DNA from 2 places in the Bradyrhizobium sp. ISRA464 genome. Region 1 is predicted to be linked to the other one. Evidence: predicted binding sites of a transcription regulator. Region 1 holds the regulator's gene; the other holds the start of a gene.
What was found. The regulator LexA, encoded in region 1, represses DNA repair genes until DNA is damaged. The targets are predictions, from matches to a motif close to TGTTCNNNNTGTGTTCNG.

Region 1 (4,209 bases):
TGGGTCGCCGCCCCGCCGGGCGCGGTCGGGCGCATGGCGGCGTTCGGCACCGGGCCGCTGATCGTGGCGAGCGCCGGCCTCGTCCTGCTCGGGTTGTTGCGCACGCCGTTGCGCTGGTCGGGCGCGGCGCTGCTTGCGGTGGCGCTGATCTGGGCGGTGCGGGTGCCGCAGTCGGACGTGCTGGTCGCGGCCGACGGCCGCAATGTGGCGGTCCGCGGCGGCGACGGGCGGCTGCATCTGATGCGGAGCGGCAAGGACGCCTTCCTGATCAAGGAGTGGCTGGCGGCGGACGCCGACGCGCGGACGGCGGCCGACGCCTCGCTCGCGGACGGCGTCTCCTGCGACGAGAACGGCTGCGTGACCCAGGGCGCGGGCGGCATGCTCGTTTCGCTGGCGATGCGGCCCGCGGCGCTGGCCGACGATTGCGAGCGTGCGGCGCTGATCGTGACGGCACGGCCGGCGCCGCAGGGCTGCGCGGCCTCGGTGATCGATGCCGAACGGCTGCGGCGGCGCCACGGCGCGCTGGTGCTGCGCCGCACCCGCGATGGCTTTGCCGTCGATGCGGTCAGGCCCGGCGGGATCGACCGGCCATGGACGCCGGCGGTTCCCGGCGACACCGAGAGCGAGACCGCGCTGCGCCTGCCCGGCCGCGCGCCGCGCCCGGCGGTGGATGCGACCCCGGCGGAGGCCGATCTGCAGGGCGACGATTAGTGCTGATCGGGGAGGGGATGGGTCGGCAGGTCAAAGGCGCCGAGGTGATACTCGTCCGAGTCAGGATCGGCGTCGGGCTTCTTGACTAGGGTAAACGTCGCTTCGGGGAATTGCTGCCAGACCTTCAGGTCGTCAGCCGTCACGGTCAGCCAGCCGAACCGGAACATGTAGCGGCCCGGCTCCGTGACGCGTCCAGCCTTTTGCCATGTGACCTTGTCGACCACCGAGCACGTCCTTGTCCGTGAGCGATGATGCGCCAAGGCGCCGTCCGACGCAAATCCCCAGACGCGCCCCGGAACCCGAAGTCCGGGGTCGCTCGAAATCGGTTAGGTCACATGCCGCAGGTCCAAACTCATCCTGCGGCCATGATGCGCTCAACCCAAAAACAGCGACGCGAATGCAGAGGGCCGCCGCTCGACCACCTTCGGCTTCTCGACGACAGGCGGGTGAAGAGCGGGTAGCTGCAGTACGGTGACGTGCTGTCCTTCGACGAGCTGGGTCACCAGCACATGGCTGCCGTCGGGGAATTCGACCGCATCATGATGGCGATCGGGAACGTCGGGCTCGACTTCGTTGAACACGCCGACGCGGAAGCCGATCGTCTTGGTCCAGATCCAGCGGCTGTCGTAGCGCACGTTCTCGACGAACGCGAGCTCGGTGCCGGGAAGCATGCAGACCGCGACATTTGGATCGCTCTCCGAAGCAAAGCCGCGGGTTGACGTGCCGCGGAATGTCGTGGTGATCAGCGTCTCTCCGACAACGGCGGGGCGCGATGCCACGGCGTGCAGACTATAGTCACACATCGGATGGCTCCTCATTTCGAGATAGCGACCCGTGCCTCTCCTGAGGCGCAGGCCTCTACCAGAGTGGACGACAGCAAACGAGGTTCTTCCCGTTTCTGGGCGATTGTACGACTGGCTGCGGAAGGCTCCGATCACAAACGCGCTACAGCGTTCCGGTGGTATCGGGACGCGCCGGAGGCCCTCGCGCAGCGCAGTCTATAGGCAACGGCGTTGCGCGTCGCTCGTTCCCTCACAACATGTGTTCAACTGCACGAAGGCACGCCGCGCTGCACGCGGTCGCGGCTGGACATGCGACGCGGTCAGTATTTGCGATAGAGCCCGATCAGCTTGCCCTGGATCCGTACGCGGTTTGGCGGCAGGATGCGCACTTCATAGGCGGTATTGGCAGGCTCGAGCGCGATCGACGCGCCGCGGCGGCGGAAGCGCTTCAGCGTCGCTTCCTCCTCGTCGATCAGCGCCACCACGATGTCGCCGGTGTTGGCGGTGTCGTTGCGCTGGATCAGCGCCATGTCGCCGTCGAGGATGCCGGCGTCGACCATGGAGTCGCCGCGCACCTCCAGCGCATAATGTTCGCCGGCGCCGAGCATGTCCGGCGGCACGCTGATGGTGTGGCTGCGGGTCTGCAGCGCCTCGATCGGCGTACCGGCCGCGATCCGGCCCATGACAGGGACGGCGACCGGCCGGTTGCCGTCATCCTCGGCGATCTGCGGCGTGCTGGAGCGCTTGCCGAGCGTGCCCTCGATAACACTGGGGGTGAAGCCGCGGCGGCCGTTGCCGCCGCCGGCCGAGAGTTCGGGAAGCTTGATCACCTCGATGGCGCGGGCGCGGTTCGGCAGGCGGCGGATGAAGCCGCGCTCCTCCAGTGCTGTAATGAGGCGGTGGATACCGGACTTCGAGCGCAGGTCGAGCGCATCCTTCATCTCGTCGAAAGAGGGCGGGACGCCGGCCTCCTTCAGACGTTCATTGATGAAACGCAGAAGTTCGTACTGTTTGCGCGTGAGCATCTCGAGTATTCCCCCGGTTGATAGCGTCGTTCGATTCCGAGACCTTCAGGGAGCCTGACCTCGGGAGCGCGAGACTTGCGACACTCCTCAGTGCGCTCCCATTTGTAGACACCAGTACTCGAAACAAATCATGAACGGACACTATATGTTCGATATGTGTTCCGCAACCACTTAATTTCCGGTGAACGCAGCCGCTCGCGCCTGATCGGTGCGGTCGCAAAGCCTCACTCAGGCAGTGTCAGGATCTCGCACGCCTCGCCTTTGACGGCCGCCGGCGCGAACGGCGGACGGATCACAAGTGCCCGTGCCGCAGCAAGATTCCCCAACAGCGAGCTGTCCTGCTGGGTGACGGGTGTCGCGATCAGCTTGCCGTCGTCGCGCTCTTCGAGCCGCGCACGGAGATAGTCCTCGCGCTGATCGTTGGCGGCGAGGTCACGGCCAAGCAGGGCGCTGTCGCGGACATGATGAATCACTTTTCGGCCGCTCAGGGCGCGAATCAACGGCACCAGAAACAGGAAGGCGCAGACATAGGACGACACCGGATTTCCGGGCAGGCCGATCACCCGCATTGTTCCCAGCCGGCCATGCATCATCGGCTTGCCCGGCCGCATCGCGATCCGCCAGAACGCCATCCGGACGCCCTCCGCCTCCAGCGACTGCTTGACGAGATCATGATCGCCGACCGAGGCGCCGCCGGTGGTGATCAGGATGTCGGCGTCCGCCTCCCGCGCCTGGCGGATGCCGGCCGTGGTGGCCGCCACCGTATCGGCGGCGATGCCGAGGTCGACGGTCTCCGCGCCCTCCGCGCGGGCCAGGGCCCGCAGCGCGTAGCCGTTGGAATAGACAATCTGGCCGGGGCCGGGGCGGGAGCCCGGCATCACCAGCTCGTCGCCGGTCGCCAGCACCGCGACCTTCGGACGGCGGCGCACGGCGAGTTCCGGATAGTTCATGGCCGCGGCGAGCGAGAGCGCGCGGTCGGAGAGGCGGCTGCCGGCCGCAAGCAGCACGTCGCCCGCGTGGAAGTCGACGCCAGCGGAGCGGATGTGCCGTCCCTTCGCGGCGGCCTCGGTGATCGTGATGTGGTCGCCGTCAGCCTTGGTGTCTTCCTGGATAATGACGGCGTCCGCGCCGTCAGGGATCACGCCGCCGGTGAAGATCCGCACCGCTTCGCCCGCGCCGACCGTCCGCTCGAACGGGCGGCCGGCGGCGACTTCGCCAATCACCTTCAGCCTGGCCGACAGGTCGGACGCATCGGCCGCGCGCACCGCATAGCCGTCCATCGCCGACATGGCCTGCGGCGGCTGCGTGCGCCGCGCCGCGACGTCGCGCGCCAGCGTGCGGTGGTAGGCGGCATCGAGCGCGACCGTCTCCTCCGGCAGCGGTTCGGCGCCGGCGAGAATGGCTGACAGGGCATCGGCAACCGGCATCAGGGCCACGGGCAGGGCTCCTCAAATCCCAAGGTCTTCATATTCCAAGTGCGGTGAGTGCCCTTGCCACGTCATCCGTCGATGTCACATGGATGGCATGTAGGCCGCGCGCCCGCGCACCCTCGATATTGGCCGCTGTGTCGTCGAAGAACAGGATCCGTGACGCCGGCACGCCGATCGCTCTTACCACATGATCATAGGCCTCGGCGTCCGGTTTTCGAAGGCCGATCGCCGACGACAGGAACACGTTGCGAAAATGCCTGA
Region 2 (4,209 bases), 110 kb from region 1:
AAGGGGGATCCCATGAAGAAGTTCCTGGTCGCAACGGTCAGCATCGCCGCTCTCGGCATTACCTCCGCGTCGGCAGCCGACCTGGCCGCGCGTCCTTACACCAAGGCGCCGCCGCCGATGGTTGCCGCGGTGTACGACTGGAGCGGTTTCTATATTGGTGCCAACGGCGGTTGGGGTTCGAGCCGCAACAGTTGGGACTCGGTCCCGCCGTTCCTGGTCGGCGCGGAAGGCAGTCATGATGCGACCGGCGGCGTGGCCGGTGGCCAGATCGGCTATCGCTGGCAGGCCGGCACCTGGGTGTTCGGCCTTGAGGCACAGGGCGACTGGGCCGACCTGAAGGGCAGCAACACCAGCCTGCTGTTCCCCGGCTTCGTCAACACCTCGAAGATCGATGCGTTCGGCCTGTTCACCGGTCAGATCGGTTACGCCGCCAACAACGTCCTGCTCTACCTGAAGGGCGGCGCCGCCGTGACCTCGAACAAATACCGCATCAACGATCTCACCGGCGCGCTGTTTGCGAGCAGCGGTGACGACACCCGCTGGGGCGGCACGGTTGGCGTGGGCCTCGAATTTGGCTTCGCGCCGAACTGGACGGCCGGCGTCGAGTACGATCACCTGTTCATGCAAGATCGCACCCTCAACTTCACCTCGCCGGCGACCGGCGTCATCGTCGGCAGCGATCGCATCCGTCAGGACGTCGATCTCGTCACCGTCCGTTTGAACTACAAGTTCGGTGGCCCGGTCGTCGCGCGCTACTGATCGTAGGAGTTGATGCTATTCAGCGAAAAGGCCGGCCTCGCGCCGGCCTTTTTGTTGCCCGGAGAGCACACGCCTGTGCCCAGCCGGCGTTCTGGGCTGCACGTTTCCCGTGCATTGTTGTTTTCCGGAGACACACGTCCCAGCTTATCCGTGTAGAAGCGCGCCAACGTCACGCAACACTGCCGTGACGCTCCCTTCGAGGGCTTGAAGGGACAACAAGAAGAATGGGACTGGGATTTTGAAAATGAAGACCGTTTTGCTGGCGTCGGCCGGCTTGCTTGTTTTGAGTGCGTTTGCTCCGGCCTCGGCCGCGGACATGGCGGCGCGTGCGCCCTACGTCAAGGCTCCGCCGCCCGCCGCGATCTACAACTGGACCGGCTTCTACATCGGCGGCTTCGGCGGCTATGCGAGCGAGAACACCGACGCTTCCCCGAAGATGAGCGGCGGCTTCGCCGGCGGCACCATCGGCTACAACTGGCAGGCCGGCAACATCGTCTACGGCCTCGAAGCTGACGGCGGCTGGGCTGACGTCGACGCCTCGGTCACGGCGCTCGGGATCACCACCAAGAGCCGCATCGACTCGCTCGGCACCGTGCGCGGCCGCATCGGCTTCGCGGTCGACAAGGTGCTGTTCTACGGCACCGGCGGCTACGCCTGGGTCGACAACAAGATCAGCGCCACCGCGCTCGGCGTGACGGTCTCGGAGAGCCACTTCCATTCCGGCTGGACCGTCGGTGCGGGCATCGAGGCGTTCTTCGCTCCGCAGTGGTCGGTCAAGGGCGAATACCTCTATCGCAGCCTCGGCAGCGAGAACTATTTTGGCGTTCCCTCCGGCGATCTCAACCTGCACAGCGTCCAGGTCGGTGTGAACTATCACTTCGGCGGCCCGATCGTCGCGCGCTACTGATCGAACTTCACGACCCTGTCGTGACCTTCACGACCGTGGTGACGAAAGGCCGGCCTCGCGCCGGCCTTTTTGCTGTGGCAGGACCGTGCTGCTGACGGCTGCTGCCATCCGGCAAACTATCCGTTGATGGACCCAACACGGCACTGGAAATCCGCTGCCGTTCTTCCTACGTTCCAGTCTTCACACAGCCATCGGCGCAAGGTCCCGGCATCACCGGTGACGCGCGCCCAAAAGGCGCAGCATCAGGCGCCCGGAATTGCCGCAATGGATGAAGTGCTGAAGTCGAAGCGCCAACAGACCGCGGGCTCCTCGTCGCGCGCCATCACGATCCGCGGCGCGCGCGAACACAACCTGAAGAACATCGACGTCGAGATTCCGCGCGACAAGCTCGTGGTGTTCACGGGCCTGTCCGGTTCGGGCAAATCCTCGCTCGCATTCGACACCATCTATGCCGAGGGCCAGCGCCGCTATGTCGAGTCGCTGTCGGCCTATGCGCGCCAGTTCCTGGAGATGATGCAGAAGCCCGACGTCGACCAGATCGACGGCCTGTCGCCGGCGATCTCGATCGAGCAGAAGACGACGTCGAAGAACCCGCGTTCGACGGTCGGCACCGTCACCGAGATCTATGACTACATGCGCCTGCTGTGGGCGCGCGTCGGCGTGCCGTATTCGCCGGCCACCGGCCTGCCGATCGAGAGCCAGATCGTCTCGCAGATGGTAGACCGAGTGCTGGCGCTACCCGAAGGCACCCGGCTCTATCTGCTCGCGCCGGTCGTGCGCGGCCGCAAGGGCGAATACAAGAAGGAGCTCGCCGAGTACCTGAAGAAGGGTTTTCAGCGCGTCAAGATCGACGGCACCTTCTACGAGCTCGCGGACGCGCCCGCGCTCGACAAGAAATTCCCGCACGACATCGACGTCGTGGTCGACCGCATCGTGGTGCGCCCAGACCTCGCCCAGCGCCTCGCGGAAAGTTTCGAGACCGCGCTGAAGCTCGCCGACGGACTGGCCGTGATCGAATATGCCGACGCACCGGCAGCTAGCGCGACCGAGGACAAGAAGAAGACCGCCAAGATCCACGACAAGAGCGGCCCCGAGCGCATCCTGTTCTCGGAGAAGTTCGCCTGCCCCGTCTCCGGCTTCACGATCCCCGAGATCGAGCCGAGGCTGTTCTCGTTCAACAACCCCTATGGCGCCTGCCCCGCCTGCGGCGGCCTCGGCGTCGAGCAGCATGTCGACGAGGATCTCGTGATCCCCGACAAGGAGCTGACCTTGCGCAAGGGCGCGATCGCGCCCTGGGCGAAGTCGTCCTCGCCCTATTACATCCAGACGCTGACCGCGCTCGGCAAGCACTACAAGTTCACGCTCGACACCAAGTGGAAGGACCTGCCGAAGAAGGTGCAGGCCGCGCTGCTGCACGGCTCCGGCGACGACGAGATCAAGTTCTCCTACGAGGATGGCGTCCGCTCCTACGACACCAAGAAGCCGTTCGAGGGCGTGGTCACCAACATCAACCGCCGCTACCGCGAGACCGAGAGCGAGTGGGCGCGCGAGGAACTCGGCAAATACTTCTCCGACATCCCCTGCGCGGGCTGCCACGGCTACCGGCTGAAGCCCGAGGCGCTGTGCGTCAAGATCGGCGGCAAGCATATCGGCGAGATCGCCGACCTCTCGGTCAAGCGCGCCGGCGAATGGTTCGAGACGGTGCCGGAGGCGCTGAACGCGCAGCAGAACGAGATCGCCGCGCGCATCCTGAAGGAGATCCGCGAGCGCCTGACCTTCCTGCTCGACGTCGGCCTGAACTACCTGACGCTGTCGCGCTCCTCCGGCACGCTGTCCGGCGGCGAGAGCCAGCGCATCCGGCTGGCGTCGCAGATCGGCTCGGGACTGACCGGCGTGCTCTACGTGCTCGACGAGCCGTCGATCGGCCTGCATCAGCGCGACAACGCCCGCCTGCTCGACACCCTCAAGCGACTCCGCGACCTCGGCAACACCGTGGTCGTGGTCGAGCATGACGAGGACGCGATCCGCCTCGCCGATTACGTGCTCGACATCGGCCCCGGCGCCGGCATGCACGGCGGCCATATCGTGGCGCAAGGCACGCCCGACCAGATCATGCGCAATCCGAAGTCGCTGACCGGCAAGTATCTCACCGGCGAACTCTCGGTGCCCGTGCCGGATCGGCGGCCGCCGAACCACCGGCGCACCATCAAGGTCGTCAACGCCCGCGGCAACAATCTGAAGAACGTCTCGGCCGAGATCCCGCTCGGCCTGTTCACCTGCGTCACCGGCGTCTCCGGCGGCGGCAAGTCGACGCTGCTGATCGACACGCTCTACCGCGCCATCGCCCGCAAGCTCAACAATGCGAGCGAAGGCGCCGCCCCGCACGACCGCATCGAGGGGCTGGAGCATATCGACAAGATCATCGACATCGACCAGTCGCCGATCGGCCGCACGCCGCGCTCCAACCCCGCGACCTATACCGGCGCCTTCACGCCGATCCGCGAATGGTTCGCCGGCCTGCCCGAGGCCAAGGCGCGCGGCTA

Region 2: a site for LexA is predicted at 1,825-1,842, ahead of uvrA (excinuclease ABC subunit UvrA). Genes of this name have one in related genera too.

The regions. Positions count from the first base shown of each region.
Region 1 covers NZ_CP094526.1:3,951,722-3,955,930, forward strand. Annotated here, with positions in the region: gene MTX19_RS18585 (ComEC/Rec2 family competence protein) at 1-711, shown strand, start outside; gene MTX19_RS18590 (hypothetical protein) at 708-935, opposite strand; gene MTX19_RS18595 (hypothetical protein) at 1,086-1,514, opposite strand; gene lexA (transcriptional repressor LexA) at 1,814-2,518, opposite strand; gene glp (gephyrin-like molybdotransferase Glp) at 2,743-3,954, opposite strand; gene MTX19_RS18610 (HAD family phosphatase) at 3,983-4,209, opposite strand, start outside.
Region 2 covers NZ_CP094526.1:4,061,520-4,065,728, reverse strand. Annotated here, with positions in the region: gene MTX19_RS19140 (outer membrane beta-barrel protein) at 13-759, shown strand; gene MTX19_RS19135 (outer membrane protein) at 1,004-1,666, shown strand; gene uvrA (excinuclease ABC subunit UvrA) at 1,931-4,209, shown strand, end outside.